DNA from 2 places in the Litoribacter ruber genome. Region 1 is predicted to be linked to the other one. Evidence: riboswitches for the same ligand, from Rfam matches in the RefSeq annotation. Region 1 holds a riboswitch; the other holds the start of a gene.
The links. A riboswitch is a leader RNA that binds a small molecule or an ion and turns the genes downstream of it on or off. The one in region 1 is predicted to bind cobalamin.
Positions count from the first base shown of each region.

Region 2: another riboswitch for cobalamin. It lies ahead of KI659_RS12955 (TonB-dependent receptor); the one in region 1 lies ahead of KI659_RS17500 (PAS domain-containing protein).

Region 1 covers NZ_JAHCMY010000020.1:15,446-25,068, reverse strand. The annotation lists gene KI659_RS17515 (hypothetical protein) at 1-65, shown strand, start outside; gene KI659_RS17510 (CNNM domain-containing protein) at 79-1,140, opposite strand; gene KI659_RS17505 (acyl-CoA thioesterase) at 1,449-1,832, opposite strand; gene KI659_RS17500 (PAS domain-containing protein) at 1,832-2,455, opposite strand; cobalamin riboswitch at 2,574-2,763, opposite strand; gene KI659_RS17495 (RNA polymerase alpha subunit C-terminal domain-containing protein) at 3,015-3,314, opposite strand; gene KI659_RS17490 (DUF1428 domain-containing protein) at 3,283-3,726, opposite strand; gene KI659_RS17485 (VOC family protein) at 4,172-4,606, opposite strand; gene KI659_RS17480 (SRPBCC family protein) at 4,613-5,491, opposite strand; gene KI659_RS17475 (DUF1801 domain-containing protein) at 5,509-5,898, opposite strand; gene KI659_RS17470 (GlxA family transcriptional regulator) at 5,998-6,987, opposite strand; gene KI659_RS17465 (DUF3291 domain-containing protein) at 7,427-7,948, opposite strand; gene KI659_RS17460 (alkaline phosphatase) at 8,477-9,568, shown strand.
Region 2 covers NZ_JAHCMY010000007.1:78,320-87,942, reverse strand. The annotation lists gene KI659_RS12965 (iron ABC transporter permease) at 1-1,026, opposite strand, end outside; gene KI659_RS12960 (ABC transporter substrate-binding protein) at 1,019-2,179, opposite strand; cobalamin riboswitch at 2,273-2,488, shown strand; gene KI659_RS12955 (TonB-dependent receptor) at 2,666-4,573, shown strand; gene KI659_RS12950 (DUF5074 domain-containing protein) at 4,577-5,653, shown strand; gene KI659_RS12945 (Dph6-related ATP pyrophosphatase) at 5,774-6,502, shown strand; gene KI659_RS12940 (HI0074 family nucleotidyltransferase substrate-binding subunit) at 6,499-6,921, opposite strand; gene KI659_RS12935 (S1C family serine protease) at 7,250-8,680, opposite strand; gene KI659_RS12930 (1-deoxy-D-xylulose-5-phosphate reductoisomerase) at 8,944-9,623, shown strand, end outside.

The DNA of each region.
Region 1 (9,623 bases):
AACTTTCCCCAATAATCCAGCTGGCAAGGCAAATGGGTAAAAAAATCAGCTTGGTTATCGTGTAATTCTGCCACAAATTCAATCAATATTTTCAGAAGGAGGCAGCTTTATACCCATTTTGGCCGCCCGGATTTTCCATTGGGTCCTGGCCAGATCCTGCATATCCTGAATGGCATCACTTTCATCCTGTATTTCCAACCCCAACAAAGTTTCCAAAATATCCTCCATAGTGACTATTCCACTCATTCCTCCATACCCATCCACCACCATGGCAATGTGCTCCCGTTTATTTAGAAGTAATTCCAATACATCAGGAATGGGATCAGTTGCCTGCACTATGGTGATAGGTCTTTTGAGTTGTTTGAGCTTTAGGTCAAACTCATCCTGCACCAGTTTTTCAAAAGCGTCGAATTTGAGGATATAGCCTGTAATGTTATCTATATTTTCCCTATATAATGGAATTCTAGAAAATGCCTTCATCTCTTTTTTTACAAAAAAATCTTTTAAAGTTGTCTCCTCATCCAACACCAGGGTGACCGTTCGGGGGGTCATTACATGATGGACCTGTATGGTTTTGAACATGATAAGGTTGTGAATTATTTTGGACTCACTTTCAGCAAACCACCCCTCTTTGGTGGCAATATGGGTCAAGGCAGCCACTTCTTCCCTACTGGTGGTACTTTCATTACCACCGCTAAAAACTTTCGTCATCTTCTCAGACATAATGACCACCGGATACAGGATCCAGATCATAGCGGCCAAAACCCCTCCCATGTAAGGGGCTATTTTCTTCCAATAAGCAGCCCCCAAAGATTTGGGGAATATTTCAGATAAAACTAAAATCAGGATCGTGAGGATTGCCGAAATAATTCCAAAAAATTCATTTCCATAAATTCTGACGGCCTCTGCCCCCACTCCGGCAGCCCCAACCGTATGAGCTATGGTGTTAAAACTCAATATAGCCGCCAATGGGCGGTCAATATTTGTTTTCAGCTCTTTTAATCTTCCAGCATAACTTTTTCCTTCCTGTATTTGGGTTTCAATATAGGATGGGGATATACTTAACAAACTTGCCTCTAATAAGGAGCAGACGAACGAAATCCCGAGGGCTAACAGCAAATAAAACAATAAGAGCGTCATATGTATCGATTACCATATAAATTTAGTAAATAATCGAGGTTTATTTCACAAAAAAAAGGAATCCCATACGCTCTTCGCTTGAAACCAAAGCTACACCCTCCACGTCGCTTGCGGTTTTTAAACCCTTAAACCAGGCCGAAGGCCGAATAACCTTCTGAACCGAGGTTTAGAAGCCTGCCAGGCTGCGAATGAATTGGAAAGTTTAGAAGGTTAGTATGAAAAGTTGAATGGCTAAATGTGGGTTACACTGCCTATCAAAATTGACTAGCAGCTTTTTTATTATAAAGGTTCTTTAGGTCATTAAACCTTTAAATCACAGAACGAGGACTTTTATTTTCATCTATGGCAACTAAGGTGAAACCTCCCTTTATGGCTAGGTGACGGCTATCGCTATACATTTCTTCCACAAAGATTTCCACTTCGACATCCAAACTGGTGGTGCCTACCCGTGTAACTCTGCCGATTAATTCTATCAGTGTATCAGCAGGGATGGGGTGGTTGAAATCTATCTGTTTGGAGGAAACGGTTACCATTCTTTTTCTGCTGAACCTTGTAGCAGCCATAAAGGCCACTTCATCCATTAGATACATGGCCATGCCTCCAAAGAGGGTATCGTAATGGTTAGTAGTATTGGGAAACACAACCTTGAATACCCTGGTTTCGGAGTCAGCAATCCTTCGAGCTAAATCCATCAGGCCACCTCCCTTTCCACAGCCAGAAAATGAGTGACATTACCTCGAAGCCCAATTAAGGGCAGGATGTGTACCAAACATTCATAGGCTTCACCGCTTTTGCGGTGGTTGGTCAGCTGCATTTCAAATTCGATTTCCTGATCCAGATTTTGTCTGAAATCCTTTATCCTTTCCTTCCTAGTACTCGGTCCCTGTAAAAATGAGGGTTTTTTCCCTAAAGCATAACTGGACGAATAACCTGTCATAATCTCAAAACCTGAACAGGTCCACATGATGTTGGTATTTACATCTGTGAGGACAAGAGCCTCATAAGGCATATGTAACACATTTGACCAATTCAGGTCCCATGCAAACCTATGGCCTAATCTTTTTAGCTCCTGGACATCTTGTTGTCTAACTTTTTCATTCACCCTATTCATGGCAATTACATCATAACAGTGTAAAAACGGGACCTTCCCCGAAGGAACATTGGGAAGTGCCTGTAGAGAAATATTATTGGAGTAGTCTGATTGCGCAAATACATCCAAACTTTGGATGGTCCTGCACTTTGGCCTAGCGGGAGGAAAGGGTTTAACTTTTTTGGGGCTATCAATCCACGAATAACCTAATTGGGATGTTGACATTGCTTTTCAAGTTGATTTTTGAAATAATTTTTCAAAATTCCGCAACGCCCTTTGGCAGATAAATAATAAGAGGATTTGGCTAGGCCAATCCTGACTATTACCCCAATCCACGAGGGCATATGTCAATACAAAATAGGCAAGTCTCCTGGCTTGTAACTTTTTGCCGGCCTTCTCATTCCAAATAAATGGGACAATGGCTGATTTCGGTCAAAAACACGTGTTACATTACAGTTGCGGGACAGCTCATGATTTGCACATGATTCCTTTTTAATCGGCATTTCTGCCAAACCTGTTTTGAGTTGATGAAATTTCAAAAGGAAAGTTATAGTTTTCTTTTCATTATACAAGAGGATAACAACGGAAATCTTGGTCTTGCGCCGAACCGGCACTCTTGTGAGAATATTTTCAGACTTCGCACAATTGAGTTGAGAGTTTCCGACTCGGAGGTAAGTTTCGAATTCACCCACTTTTACAAGTCTTATAATTTCTTTATACCTTGGGGTCTTTGTGGCCAAAAACTTGACAAAGAAACAAAGATGCGCTACACCTAACCACCATTCTAACCTTCACTTTTCTTAAAAGTCAATCCCTGCTCTTCGAGCGATTTTCGAAATGCAGGCAAGGAAGCCTTTCCAATGCCGTGGATTTTCAAAATTTCTTTTTCCGTAAATTCGGATAGTTTATGAATGGTATCAATTCCGTGATGAAGGAGGGCGTTTCGCGCAGGGTTGCTTAAAGACGCCAAAAACCCTGAAGCTGGCTCTTTGAGTTTTTCACAGGTGGGACACGTAGGACAGTCACTACTTTTATAGAAAGTGTGGCCATTCTTACAGGTCTTCTTTTGCTTCTCTGTTGCCATAACTTTCGGTTTTCTTAGTGATATTCATTTGCATCTGTCCGTTAGATTGGATAAGGGGTTTGAACCCTCCATAGACCATTCTACCCGCATCAAAAATCACCTTATCGGGATTAGTCAACGGGGCAATTAAGGCTGCAACTCTAGGGTCTTCAGGTACTTTTAAATTGGCAAAATCACGGACCTCCTTGGAAGGAAAAGCAACCCAACCGAATACTATTATCTCATCTTCTTTAGCTTCTACGCTTGTGACAAAAGATTTTGTTCCCTCAAAAGTCAAATCATCACCGACGAATTCCCAATAAGCAGTTGCTCCATACTCTTTCCATAAATCTGCTACTTTGCCAGCCACATTTTGGTATTCGCCCAAATGAACTTTGGGAATTGGAAGAACAAAGCCATCTATGTAATCCATAATTATATAATCTTTATATTTAAGTCTGTGAAATAGGTTGGCCGAAGGTCGAATAATCTTCTAAACTACGGTTAGGAGGTTAGAATCTTACTTAATTGAGTAGAAAGTAGATGTCCCGAGGAGCGCCAATGGAAAATTTACGAGGCGCTTCGGGACGGTAGAAATGTTTAGGGATGAAGGCACAGTGAATCACCTCTATCCCTAAACCTCCCCACGTGGTGGCCTAGGCCACCACGTGGGGAATCTACTCTCTACCATCTACCCATCTGCGCTCTCCCGATTCGCTTCACTTCTCGGGACAAGTTCTGCGTGTAGCCAACCCTAAAGCTGCGGCCTTTGCGCTTTCTCTTTGCGACCTTTGCGTGAAACTGCCGCGATGAAGCCGCCGCTTTGCGATTTTTAAACCTCTAAACCAGGCCGCAGACCGAATAAACACCTAACCGTACTATTCTATCGGCGCATGAAACATCCACTGTATTCCAAATTTATCCGTACAGCTGCCATAATGCTCACCCCAAAACATATCTTGAAGCTCCATGCTAACCTCCCCTCCCGATGACAAGGAGTCAAAATACTTGCGTGCCTCCTCCTTGCTATCCACATGGAGGCTGATATGGACATTGTTGCCTGTGTTGAGCTTAAACCCCATGGATTCTGGGGCATCAGTGCCCATCAGCAAGTGGCCGCCCACAATGGGGAGGGTCATGTTCATGATGAGGTGTTTGTCCTCCTCAGCTATTGGAGGGGCGCCTTCCGAAGGGGGCATGTCACCATAACGGTGGATCCCCTCGATGAAATCATTGCCAAATACTTCCTTGTAAAAATTGAATGCCTGCTCGGTCTCCCGCGCAAAATTCAGGTAAGTGCTAACTGCTGCCATATTAGTTTATTTAGTGGTTTCGCAAATGGTTTTCAATATCTGCAATGCCTTAGGCCAGGTTTCCTCAAAATAAGCCTTATATTCTCCGATCGTATCCACAGTCACCCTGACGGTGGTGGCAGAATCTCTCTCCTCAAAACGGTATTCCTCCACAGCACCCTTCCATGTCTCGATTTCGGGGCCTTCCGTCACTTCCACTCCTTTGTCCAGCATACCCAGCATCTCCACGCCCACAATTTCTCCTGGCTTGGCCTTGGTTACCTTTGCCACCATACCACTCTCCCTACCCTCGGCATCAGGTCCAATAAAATAAAGCGTTTCCCCAACTTCCCATTTGCCCTTATAATAGGAACCTGGATGGAAGGCGGCCGTCCATTCTCTATAGGTATCAGGGGCCAGCATAATTTCATACACTGCTTGGGCGGGGGCTTCGATTTGAACATCAAAATGCAACCTATGTAGTTTTGAAAGCGATTCAGTATATACTTTGAAGTTTTCCAAAATCGCCTGCCAACCCTGCCGCTGCATTTCGATCGAATGGGAGGATTCTGCCTCAAACTCCTCAACAATCTCCACATGGTCTTTCATCTGTTTGAAATGCACCTGAACCTTCCGTCCATCATCTAGGTGGAATTTGATCATTTGCATGGGGACTACTTCCTCAAATTCCCCCTTGAAATCAAATGCCTGACTGCCATCTTTTGCAGCCATGTGGTACGAAAATTCACCGCCTGACCTCAGTTCAAGCTTTGCCTTTGGACAGTGCCAGTCCTCACTGGCAAAATTCCAATTTACGATGTGCTCTGCCGAAGTCCATGATCCCCAGACCTGGCTCAAAGGAGCTTTGATTGATACAGTTAATTTAACTAGTGCAAGCTTTTCCATAGAAGTAATTATTTAAGTCAAACCAATCTTTCCAATTGCCCTTTCCTTTTGACGATGTTTTTGTAATCCCACTGAATATTCCGGGCCTTGATCAGCCAATGCTGCAGCTTTTCTGAGTCAATTTCAGTCACGGTGCGATACCGGCACTCTGCTGCTTTAAACTTGCCTTCAGGCTGAAGTCCTGGCTCTTCAAAACTCTGTCCGCTCCAAAAAAGCAAACGTACACAGTTTTTCAATTTAGAATAGCCTACTATGGGATTGCCCTTGAGAAACCATACCGGATGGCGATGCCAGATTTTGCTCTCCGCATCAGGTAATCCTTTTTGGATTTCCCTATGAAGGTGGTCGGCAATTATCCTGTCCTCTCCTTCCAATGTTTGGTTATAAAGCTCAATTTCAGTAGGCATAAAAGTAAAGGGGTTAATGTTATACCAAAGTTAAAAAGTATTGAATCGCCCAGTTCTGTGTCAATCCGACATTCTAGGGGGCTATTGCGACAAAATTTCTTAGACCAAATTCATCGCATTTTCGGCAACACCATACTTATGTTTGTAATCCAAGGGAGACAGACCCACATATTTTTTGAAAACCTCCCTAAAGGCTTTATTGTCAGAATAGCCTACATCATACATAATTTCACTGATGCTTTTTCGGGATTTTTCCAGATTCCGTTTTGCTGCCTCTACCCTCACCCGTTGTACGTATTCCAATAGGGTATTGCCGGTGGCATGCTTGAACCTCCGTTCCAGTGTCCTCCGGACAAGGTTAAACTTGGAGCTAAGGTCATTTACTTGGATTTTTTCGGTAAAGTTCTTCTCCACAAAATCCTGAACGTTCCTCACTACCTCATCGGCATGGTCCTTTTGTCCAGTGAAGATGATGAATTCGGATTGGGAATTCCGCCCCATATCTATTTGAAAAATTTTGGAACAGTAAATGGCTGCCTGCCGGTTAACGAACTTTTCAATGACATACAAAATCAGGTTGGCAGAAGAAAAGGCGCCGCCTCCGGTATAGATACCCTGTTCGTCTGTCATAAGGCTGTCTGGAGCGAGGTGTGTTTGGGGAAAAAGCTTTTGAAACTGACTGGCTGCTTTCCAATGGGTCACACATTTTCTACCATCAAGGAGCCCGGTGCTGGCCAAAATAAATGCCCCAAGGCAAAGGGAAACCACCTCTGCCCCCTCGCCCACCCTGGCTTGGATCCAAGGAATAAAAGCTTTGTTTTCCTGGATAGCCACTTGCAGGTCGCCCTGCACGGGTGGGATAATTATTAAGTCTGTATGCTCAAATTGATCAAGTGTTTTTTCAGCTTTAATAGTATAGAGCTCATTTTGGAGTTTGACCTCCTTTTCCACACCGACCAGTTTCACCTCAAAAGCCGGTGGCAGCTGCTGGCTTTCCAGGTAGTGGTTTGCCTCCAACAAACCCAATCTTGCATTTTCCAGACTGCCCAAATTGACTTGGTTTAAAAGTAAAATGGAAACTCTTTTCATACTGCTTATTGATTGACGGTCAGATTATAAAGTTAACATTTTATCAATTGGTTTAGAAGCCTGCCGGCAAAGGCAGGTTTATTTCCCTATAACCGCTTCGCGGATCTATGAATAGGTTGATGGGTTTAACGGATTAAGGGATTAACGTAAGGTACTTCCTCTCCTTAATCCTTTAATCAGTCCAGAAGGGAATCCAGCGCAGCTATTCCCTTCTGGACATTAAACCTATCAACCAACCCGTGGTTGTCAAGTGTCCAGTGAGGCTGAGAAAAACCAGTAGAGCCAATCTAAGCATTGCGTCCTTTGCGCTTTATCTCTGCGCCTCCGCGTGAAACTACCGCGTGAAACCAACGCCTCATCCTCCTCGCCGCTTAGCGATTTCCAAACCCCTAAACCAGGCCGAAGGCCGACTAACCTCCTAAACTACGTAGTTAAGAAACTAGGGCAATTCAACTGGTACAAACCTCCCAAACAATTCTTCCTGAAACCATTGTTGATTTACTTCGAGGTATTCCTGGTGGCGTGTGCGGTAGGCATAGTTTTCCATACATTCAGCATTCTCCCAAATTGAAAATGTAGCTTGTTCCACTAAGGGAGTTTGCCCGATCCCTTTGGTATATATAAGCCCAGGCGTATTCTGAAGTGCTTTGACTGTTACCTTCACGGCTTTTAGAAAACTTAGCATATATTTCCAGCTTATACGGGCCCGCGTGATAGTTATGATGGGGCCGCCTTGATATTCAGCTGAGGGAAAAAAGGGGTTGACTCCATTCCAACTGCCATGTACCCGTGCACATTGCATCCAATGTGTTTCATGTGATTCAGACATATCGGCTAATTCACGGAAAGTGGGGTGTTGTTCCACATTTTCTGCTGCCTCAAGATCCGTCCAGTGTATTAACAAGGCATAAGAGGAAAAGTCCGGCCAGATTTCAAAGCCAAAACCTGCTCCTGTTCCCATCAAACGAACAAAATTGGTCCCATCGAATTTGCTTTCCAGCTTTTTGGACCTACCAATTTGCTTAAAAATCCAGAAGCGGTTTTTTGGGGGAAATTTAAAAAATGTGATTGAAGCAAGGTTAATTTTTTGGCTCTCCATGAAAAATCAACACCTAAAACACAATTTGGTTTTCGTTATTTTAGAAGGGTTTTTTCCGGATAACCGCTTTGCGGATCGGGAAGTATAGAACCTGCCTGGCGCAGACTGGGTTTAAGGTATACCACGACAATACCCTCAGGCTTCCCTTCGATTTCGCTCAGGGACCGCCGTAAGCAATCACTATTACATTGCGGTCTTTGCGCTTTTCCTTTGCGCCCTTCGCGTGAAACTTCCGCGATGCAGTAAAGCCTCATCCTTCTCCCTTCTTGCGATTTCTAAACCCCTAAACCAGGCCGAAGGCCGAATAAACTCCTAAACCATAACCTACCTTTAACCTTGATATTTATTGCCCCTATCTTTAAAGCCTTATCTTTGAAAAAAAAAAGTCAAATGAGAAAGTTAATTTTTGCTTCCCTGCTGGTGGCAGCTATTGGCTGTAAAAATGACTCTGACGTGAGTCATCTTTCAGCAGAGGAAGAAACCACAAATCCTAAAAACATCATATTATTAATCGGCGATGGAATGGGTGTTACCCAGATTTCCTCCCTTTATGCTTTTGAGGATAAGATTGCCAGCTTTGACCGGTTTAAAAACATAGGGTTTATTAAAACCTCATCCTCAGATAACCACATTACTGACTCTGCAGCCGGTGCCACAGCCTTTGCCAGCGGCATCAAAACTTACAATGCAGCAATTGGAGTAGATGATGACACGGTGGCAGCGGAAACTATTGTGGAGATATTATCCAAGAAAGGCTGGAGAACAGGCTTGGTGGCTACCAGTTCTATTACCCATGCCACTCCTGCGGCCTTTTATGCCCACGTAGCCCACAGAAAAATGGAGGAGGATATAGCCAAGCAGCTTTTGGATTCAGATGTGGATATCGTAATCGGAGGAGGTGAAAAATATTTTAATGCCAGAGAAGATGGTATCAATTATTTGGACAGTCTAAGGTCAAAAGGTTACCATGTTAAAACAAAAAGTGATCAAGAAATAGAGGTGCAAAACCCAGCCGAGAAAGAAGCCCACCTGATGGCCTCAAGTGCCATGCAAAAAATATCTGAAGGCAGAGGAGATTTTTTGACAGAGGCTTCCCTTTATACCATCAATAAGCTGCAAAATACGAATGATAATTTTTTTGTCATGATTGAAGGCTCCCAGATAGATTGGGGTGGACACGCCAATGACCATGATTATATTGTGGATGAAATGCTTGATTTTGATAAGACCATCAATGCCGTTTTGGATTTTGCCGAAAAGGATGGGAATACTTTGGTAATAGTGACTGCTGACCATGAGACCGGAGGGTACGCACTATCCAGCGGCAAGGATGGTTATAAAACTGTGACGGGCACCTTTACTACAGGTGGACACACGGCAGCTATGATTCCTGTATTTGCCTTTGGCCCAGGCTCTGAAAACTTCCAGGGGGTATATGAAAACAATGAAATCTTTCATAAAATGCTGGAGTCGGTAAAATAGATTTCAGACCGAAGAGTGGGTTTAGAAGCCTGCCTACCGGCAAAGGCAGGTTTAT
Region 2 (9,623 bases), on a different contig from region 1:
CTTGCTAAAATTCCTTCTTAAAATTAACCAAATTACCATGGGTGCCCCAATCAAGGATGTCACCGAGTTGATGGGCAGGGTTTGGGCCGAAGAGGGCATCTGGCTGATGGCGTCACACAACAGCAAAACAGCAGCACCAATAATGGCTGAGGCGGGAAAAAGGATCCTGTGATCGCTAGTTTTGAAAACCAGCCTTGCCATATGCGGTACCGCAATGCCGATAAAAGCAATTGGCCCGCAGAAAGCGGTAGTCGCTCCAGCAAGGATTCCCGTGCTAATGATCATGGCCCATCGTAACCTGTGAATATTTACGCCCATGCTCTCTGCATAAGTTTCACCCAACAGCATGGCATTGTAGGATTTGAGAAAAATGAGGATGGGGATCGCCCCAAGTATTAAAGTGAGCAGGAATACCTTTAATTGGGCATAATCCATACTTCCAAGGCTGCCCATAGACCATATCGTAAAAGTCTTGAGCTGCTCGGCATCACTGAAATAGGCCAGTACACTTATAATTGCTGATGTGGCGCTTCCAAACATCAAACCCACGATCAGCAAAGTCATGCTGTCCTTTACTTTCCAGGCAGTCAAGCTCATCAGCAACAAAACAGAAATTGCTCCGACAGTAGCTGAAATGATGGTGGCCCAAACTCCCACGCCGCTTCCGAATAATGTCAAGCCGAAAGCGGAACCGGCCATTACCATGATTGCCACACCGAGCCCGGCCCCTGAGCTGATGCCCAATACAAAAGGTCCTGCCAGTGGGTTCCTGAAGAAAGTCTGCATCTGCAGCCCGCTGATAGACAATCCAATTCCCGCCAGTATGGCTGTAAAGGCCTTGGGAATCCTGTAGGTTTTGATGATGGTTTCCCAGCTGGATCTGCTGAATTCTCCGCTCCATATCCCTTTGAAAATCTCATCCATCGGAATAAAGACTGACCCGATACTGATATTCAGTAGGAAGAGAACTGCTATCAGAAGCAATCCTGATAAAATCAAGAGAGTGGAGGAGAGGCTTTTATCCATTTATTTTGGTATAAAAATACAACTGATAATCTGGCAAAAGTTCCGGGTGGAATATTTTGATCAGGTCTTTTAAAATCAAATCCGGACGCATATAGCCAAGTTCGAAATACTCCACCCCTCCGGTTTCCCCTTTTTTGCGCGTATAGGTGAAGACTTTTTTCTCCTGCACAGGCCTCAAGTTTGCATATCTTTTATCCGTATTGGTGATGTCGCTCAATGACTTGAAGTCGGCGGCACCGATCCAAAATTCCGCTTCTTCTGCTTTTTCCAAGACGTATTCATAACTCAGCTGCGCGCTGCCGGTTCCGGACTGGTCTTCAAAAATATATTGGCTGCCCGCTGCTTTCAAAAGTTTCGTGCCCCAAGAATCATTTCCTGGTGCATACCAGATGTCCTTGTACATTACCCCGCTCATCACCTTTGGAAATTCCGAACTGGGTAGGTTTTCGATGAGTTTTTCAGCCTCCAAATAATCCTTTTGAATAGACTGAAAAACCTCATTGGCTTTATCCAATTCACCCAAAAGGACTCCCGTGAACTTAATCCACTCCGCCCTACCCAAGGGGTTTTGTTCCACATACTCGCCGTTCAAAACAGCCGGGATGTTAGCAGATTGCAAAAGGTTGAGGTTTTTGATTTCATCACCCAGCGTGGAGATCATCACCCAGTCTGGCTCCAGATCAATAATCATTTCCACATTGCTCTGTGCCCCTCTACCCAAGTCGTTGACTTCCCCAGCTTTTATCTGCTTTCGTACATGGCTGGAGGAAATCAGGTCGAGGTTGGGAAAGCCGATGAGTTTTTGAGTGTGGCCAAGATAATCCAAATGTGGGATTTGGGTGGTGGAGGTCATCACTACCTTTTCAGCAGGCAGCCTCACGATACTGTTAAAGTTTCCCGAGGGTATATCCGCATTTTCATCTTCTTGGATCAGGTATAAGTAGGGCTGGTGCTTATCAGGAAATGCCTGTAAAACCTCAATAACTTTATACCCCTCACCCTGATAGATTTTGAACCCCTTGGCATAATCCAAGGTGATTTCTTCCAGCTCGTCTAATGAAAATCTTTCTTCTGAAGGTTGACAGGATTGCAATCCCCATAACATAATCAGGGCGGCCATGGTCAATAAATTTATCCTGTTCAGTATAATCATGAGTAAAAGTTTTGAGTGCGGAAGAAAGCTTGGATGAGCTTGAATTCAAAAACAAATCTTCAAAGAATATTTTTCCAAAGCAATTTTTGCCTTACTTTTACAAATGAAATTGGTTCACGGTTGTCGTTTCTAGGCAATCGAGATTAATAGGGAATCCGGTTAAATTCCGGAGCTGTCCCCGCAACTGTAATCCCGATCTGAGTACTCAGATCAAGCTTTTGTTCTACTATACCATTGTACGCCTCGGTGTATGAGAAGGTCGGCAAAAGTCGGGAAAGCCAGGAGACCTGCCTTTTTCAGACAATTCAAAGCTTTCGGGTGAAAGGCTGAGGTGGATACCATTTCAAAATTAACCGCAAAGGATGCTGAGTTTCACAAAGCGAAATCTTAAGGGTTATTTTGATTTTCAGTTAAATCTCAATTTTACAACTTGATATGGCTTTGGATTAAATATTTGGTTTTGTTCCATATTTAATTCAAAAGGCATTGTATTTCCAAACACTTACCAAGGTTGTATTGGCAGCCTGCTTTTTATTGCTGGCAAATGTCTCTCAGGTCAGGGCGCAGGATGCGTTGATGGATTTCTCCGCCGATACTGTTGCGTTGGAGGGGGTAGATGTGTTTGCCCCGGATTATCTTAAATATTCTCTGGGTCACACCGTCAAAAAATTGGCTAAGGACCACCTTCAGGAATTTCATGGGCAGGATTTGGGTGCCATGCTTCAAAAGCGGACGGGAATTTTTGTGCGGCAATATGGGCCGGGAATGCTGGCCTCCGTCACGATGCGTGGCGCCTCAGCTGGCCACATAGCCGTTTTTTGGAATGGCCTTCCCATCAATAGCCCTTCTTTGGGGCAAACCGATTTTTCCATCGTGCCGGTCAATGGAATCGACCAGGCTACCATTCATTTTGGAGGATCAGCGGCCCTTTATGGGACAGATGCCATCGGGGGATCCATACACCTGGACAGTGAACTCCAATTCAATCAAGGCCACCAAGTGGAGATCCAACAGGGGGCGGGGAGTTTTGGGAGATTTAACAGCCAAGTAAAGTATGGGTATTCCACAGAAAAACTGGCTCTTCGGACCTCTATTTATCGAAACTCCGCCAAAAATGATTTCCCTTTCAGAAACAGGTCCAGGATAGGCCAGCCCATGGAGCGGCAGGTCAATGCAGCAGTGGAACAATATGGGGTCAATCAGGATCTGGGATGGAACCTGGGTGCCAATTCTCAAATCAAAACCAGTCTTTGGTGGAACTTAACGGACAGGGAACTTCAACCCTTGATGGGGTCCAATGCACTAGAGGTTCAGAAAGACCAGAATCTGCGATGGGCACTGGATTATTTGCTTTATGGCGAAAAATCTCTTTTCAATGTGAAAGTAGGGGTTATCCATGATGAAATGATATTTGACCGGACTTCCAGAAATTTGGTGACCCAGTATCTTGTCTCCACGGATTATGAAAAAAAGGTTTCCGATAGCTGGGAATCCAAAAGTGGGTTAAGGTATACCTTAATTGATGGAAACCTGAGCAGTTACCATGCTATGGACAATAGGTTGGAGGCATATCATAGCTCCAGTTTTCGGATCACCGAGAGGTTGAGTTCTTCGGTGAATATGCGCCAACTTATCTATGAAGGCAACTGGGCACCCTTCACGCCCTCAGTAAGCGGGACCTATAGTTTTGTTCAAAGTGAAACCCACCACCTTGCAGCCAACACCGCTATTTCCAGGAATTTCAAAGTACCCACGCTCAACGACCGTTTTTGGCAGCCCGGCGGAAATCCGGATTTGTTGCCAGAGGATAGTTGGAGTAGTGAAGTTGGGTTGGTGCACAATTGGGAAGGTACTAGCACTCAGGTGGAAACCCGGGTGAATTATTACCGGATGAAGGTTGAAAATTGGATCATATGGTTGCCTACGGGTAATTTTTGGACGCCATCAAATATAAGAAATGTAAATAATCGGGGGGTGGAGGCTTTTTTTGAGGCAAATCAAAAAGTCGGACAGGGAACCGTCGGGCTTGACCTGAATTATGCCTATACCCGTGCCCAGATTTCCTCCGATGACAATGAGTCTACCATCGGCCGACAGTTACCCTACACCCCTCTTCACAAGGGAAATATACAATTGAGCTATAAATGGAAAGGTTTACGATTCTTTGCGGCTCAAACTTATGTAGACGAAAATTTTGTCACTACCGACAACAGTTTAGATATTCCTTCATACACTCTGTATGACCTCGGCGCTTCTTGGGAGGGACGGCTATTAGGACAGGCGCTTAGATTTCAGGCTCAAGTACACAACGTCCTTAATACAGAATACCAGGTGCTAAGGCAGCGGCCCATGCCAGGTAGAAATTATAATATTAATATCCATTTTAAATTTTAATTCATGAAAACCAATTTTAAAATCTCATTTGTCTTTTTGTGCAGTGCCCTAATTGCACTTGGTTCTTGTAACAACGATGCCGAAATCATCGAAAATGGCAATGTCCCATTTGGAGAAGGCATTTTTGTGGTGAATGAAGGCAACACCCAAACCAATACAGGCGAAATCACTTTTTTCAATCCCTCTACTGGAGATAAATCCCAAAATATTTTTTCCAAAGTGAATGACATGGATTTGGGTATCTATGTGCAGTCTATTCATGGGCATTTGAATAAAGGATACATTTCTGTTGACAACATGAACCGTCTATATGTGGTAAACCTGGATAATTTTGAACTGGAAGGAATAGTGGAGGAGATTGGGAAACCCCAAGGTTTTCTGGGACTGAATGAGCAAAAAGGGTATGTGTCGCTTTGGGGTGAGTCTGGAACCGGTACCGAAGTAGCGGTGATCAACCTTCAGGATTATACGGTCTCAAAAAGAATTACGGTAGGCACCGGCCCTAAAGAAATGCTTTTAAATGGCAATGATTTGATCGTATTGAATTCCGGTGGCTTCTCCAGCGCAAATAGCATCAGTATTATTAATACCCAAAACGATGAGGTGACCCAGACCATCACAGTGGGCGACAATCCAAACAGCTTAGTGTCTGATAGAAGCGGCAATATTTGGGTGCTCTGTGGGGGCAGGTACAAGTCAGATTGGAGCGGGCTGGAGACGCCTGGTCAGTTGCTTAAAATCAACGGATCCAATTATTCGATTGAAGAGGTTTTGGATTTTGAAAGCGAGTTTTCCCAACCGAGTAGGTTAAGAATAAATTCCGCGGGGGATGAATTGTATTTCACGTATGATGGACATGTCCGAAAACTGCAAATGGAAGGGGAACTAAGCCAGGGTGAAGTTCTCCTTAATAGAAGTTTTTATGGCTTTGCCTATAACCCTAACGATGGGATGCTTTACGGGACAGATCCTAGAGATTTCGCCTCATCGGGTTGGGTAATTCGATTTAGTCCCGAAGGAGTTTTGCAAGACTCCATCCAGGCAGGAATTATTCCGAGTCAATTGCTCTTCAATTATTGAGGTTCATTTGAGGAAATATCTAGGAATGCCTGGGTATTTCCATTATTTTCAATTAAGAATAAACATTTGTTTCCACGGTAAAACTTACCTAGGTTTAGACTTTCAAGTGAATAGAATTTAATGCCCTACACCCAAAACGATAAACCCATTAAAGTATCTTTAAGCTGGTCCGGCGGAAAGGACAGTGCATTTGCACTGTGGAAGCTTCTCCGGGACAAACGGTATGAGGTTGTAAGCCTGCATACCACATTTAATGATGAAACGAAAAGGGTGGGGCTGCATGGAACTTCTGAGGACCTCATAGAAGAGCAAGCCAAATCAATTGGTATTCCCCTGGAAAAAATATTCTTTTCCAGCAGTGCAAGCAATGATGCGTATGAAAATGCGATGCGGGCTTTTTATGATAAAATCAAATCGGAAGGGGTTCACCATGTTGCCTACGGAGATATCATGCTGCAGGACCTACGGGACTACCGGGAAGAGCAGTTATCAAAGGAATCTATCAAAGGGATATTTCCCTTGTGGAGAAGAAGCACCGACCGGATTATTCAGGACTTTTTATATCAAGGTTTTAAAACTATCATCTGTGCTGCTGATGGTGAAAAAGTGGAACTCGAATGGGTTGGCCGGACACTGGATAAAAGTTTTTTAACATCCCTGCCATCTTTTGTGGATCCCTGTGGGGAAAATGGAGAGTATCATTCCTTTTGCTATGAAGGTCCCATTTTTAATAATCCACTTGCTACGAAAGTTACATCAGTTGTTCCAAAGTCTTACTCAGTAAAACTTGAAAGCGGAAAAGTAGAGAAGAGGTGGGTTTGGTTTGCTGAAATGGAGCTCGAAAGTTAATTTGATTCCTCCTCGATTTTTTTCATCTTCCTCTCAAAGTTTTCCAAGTTGTTGATAAATTTCTTTGATGTCTTTTCCATTAAGGACTTGTTGACATCTTCATTGTAGAGAGGAGAGGCCTTGATCCTGTCGATGATCATCTCCAGCCAAGTTTCCCCATCATCGATCAAATCTGAATGAAACGCCTCAACAGTGAGATCCCTGGGCCCAGTAATTCCGGTGTGGCCGAGTTCCCTGAAATATTCCATCATGGTATTGAGGGCCATTTCATGGGTCAGTTCAAAAGATCGGATGATCTTATGCTCCAGCTTTTCCGAAAAACCCTTGCGCTTCAATTCATCCAGATAATCCTTCAGTTCTGTAAGGGCTTCTGAATAGTCTTGGAGTCTTTTATGCCAGTTTACCACGGGAGTTTTCATAGTCATTTAGGGTTTCAATAAAAATAGGGATTTATAAACAAGTCACCAAGAAAGTGCCTTTTTTAAAATAGGCACACCTCACCACATGGACAAGTAGCCCTTCAGTACAAGCTATATAAAGTAAGGAGTTGGTTCTGGTTCCATGGTGTTTGGCATTACAATACACCAGATATAAACGATTATTAAATATATCTATAGCCAAAGTTAAACCAATAACGGACTGTTTTAACACTGGTTTAGCACTGGTTTAACATTGGTGTAGGACTTGATTAGGTGTAAAAAAACCTTCGCTTGAGGGAGGCTCAACCGGAGGTTTTCAAGGACTAGATCACCGAACGTTGTAGGACTGCATGAAGCGCTGCCCATTAGGGGAAACACCTTCCAGAAGTAGGCGGCCACTGTATTTTTCCAGGAATTCCCCGATTTCGGTTGGATCTGTTGCAGGCTCCTTGTTGATATGGGTGATGATGAAACCATTGGCCAGACCCAGTTCACGCAGGTATCCCCTGGTCATACCAGTTATCTTGATGCCATGGTCAATATCAAGCCTGTCCCGTTCTATGGTATTGACTGCCTCCAGTCGCCCCCCTAGGATGTTGGAGCTGTAAAATTCCCTTTTGAGCACGCCGGTCCCGCCCTCAAGGTTCAGCAGGGTGACATTTGCAGAGTTTCTTCGGTTTTCGCGGATGTAATTGAATTTGATTTTGTCGCCAGGATAGAAATAGGAGATGGCCTCCTCAAAGCTGCCCTTTCCACTCACGTTGATGTCTTCGATCTGGAAAATGACATCATTTTTGCGCAGCCCGGCTCTTTCAGCGGCGCCGTTTCGCTGCACATGCGTCACGATCACCCCATCCATGGTCTGCAGGTTCATTTCCTCGGCAAGTTCAGGGGTGATTTCCACCACTTCCACTCCTGGCAGGGCTTTTTGTACTTCCCCAAACTTGATCAGGTCATTGGCCACTTTGATGGCAATGTCTACCGGAACTGCAAAGCCGTAGCCTGTGTAGGACCCCGTCCTAGAGAGGATGGCGGTATTGATACCCACAAGTTCTCCCTTGGTATTTACCAATGCCCCTCCGGAGTTGCCAGGGTTGATAGGAGCGTCGGTTTGGATAAAGGATTCCAGCGGGAAATCACCCCCTAGGATATTGATCTGCCTTTCTTTAGCGGAAACAATCCCCGCAGTTACGGTGGAAGTAAGGTTAAATGGGTTGCCAACGGCAATTACCCATTCCCCGATTCGGAGTTCCCGGCTGCTGCCCTGTGCAATTGCTGGCAGGTTTTCGGCTTCGATTTTAAGTACGGCGATGTCTGTGTTTTTATCGGTTCCGATAAGTTTAGCTTTATAAGTTCTTTTCTGGTGCACTACCTCGATGGTTTCTGCTCGGTCGATCACGTGGTTGTTGGTGACAATATAGCCATCACCGCTGATGATTACCCCCGATCCGGTGCTGACCCGCTGTGTGGGGCCGGTACCGAAAAAGTAATCGAACATACTGTTTCGACGTGGGTCTGAGCCCGAAAAGTTTTTGATAAAAACAACCGAGTTTTTGCTTCTTTCAGAAGCTTCCACAAAGGATACGGGAGGGTTGTAGTTAGCCGGTTCGTATAGTTCTGTTTTGCTTACCTGCTGGGAATAGTTTTCTGCAATGGGGTGATTGATCTGCAATTCTGCTTGAGGGGAAACTTGGCTGAAAAACCAGGCGCCCCCGATGCCGGAAAGAAAGGATACCACAACTATTTTGATGCTTTTCATAAACGGACTCGATAAATATTATACCTTATGTTGCCTTCATATACGCTAAAAGAAAAAGCCTTGGCTATCTTTTTGGAAAAAGAGTTTTAGGCCTGTTTTCGGTTTCAAATATAAATTACTAATCGGTGTCCTGCCGTTAAAAAGTGTCAAAAAACACAGGAAAAGTCTTTTAACCTTGTAAATTTGTTGGCATATTGGAAAACTTTTAGCTGGCAAATGCCATTTTAACTGCAATCAACTGAGTCCGAGAGATTAAGAATTACATGTCAGAAAAGAAAAGAGTAGCCATATTGGGCTCAACGGGAAGTATAGGAACTCAAGCGTTGGATGTGATTGAAAGCCATCCGGATAAATTTGAGGTAGAAGTCCTAACTGCCCAAAACAATGCAACACTCCTAATTGAACAAGCGATAAAATTCCAGCCAAATGCCGTGGTGATTGCCAATGAGCAGTTGTATGATGAGGTAAAGGAGGCTTTGTTCAGTCATGATATAAAAGTTTACGCAGGTAACGGTGCCCTGGCTCAAGTGGTGGAAATGGACAGCATCGATGTAGTACTTACCGCGCTGGTGGGATATTCAGGTCTGATGCCAACCATCAAGGCTATAGAAGCCGGGAAGAACATTGCCTTGGCCAACAAGGAGACCTTGGTGGTGGCAGGAGAGATGATCACCAAAATGGCTATGGAGAAAGGGGTGAATATCTACCCTGTGGATTCCGAGCACAGCGCCATTTTCCAATGCCTGGTTGGTGAATTTCACAACCCTATAGAAAAAATCATCTTAACGGCCTCAGGCGGGCCTTTTAGGGGAAGAGATAGGGAGTTTCTCAAGTATGTGACCAAGGAACAGGCGCTCAAGCATCCCAATTGGGACATGGGCGCCAAAATCACGATTGACTCGGCTTCCATGATGAACAAGGGGCTGGAAGTGATCGAAGCCAA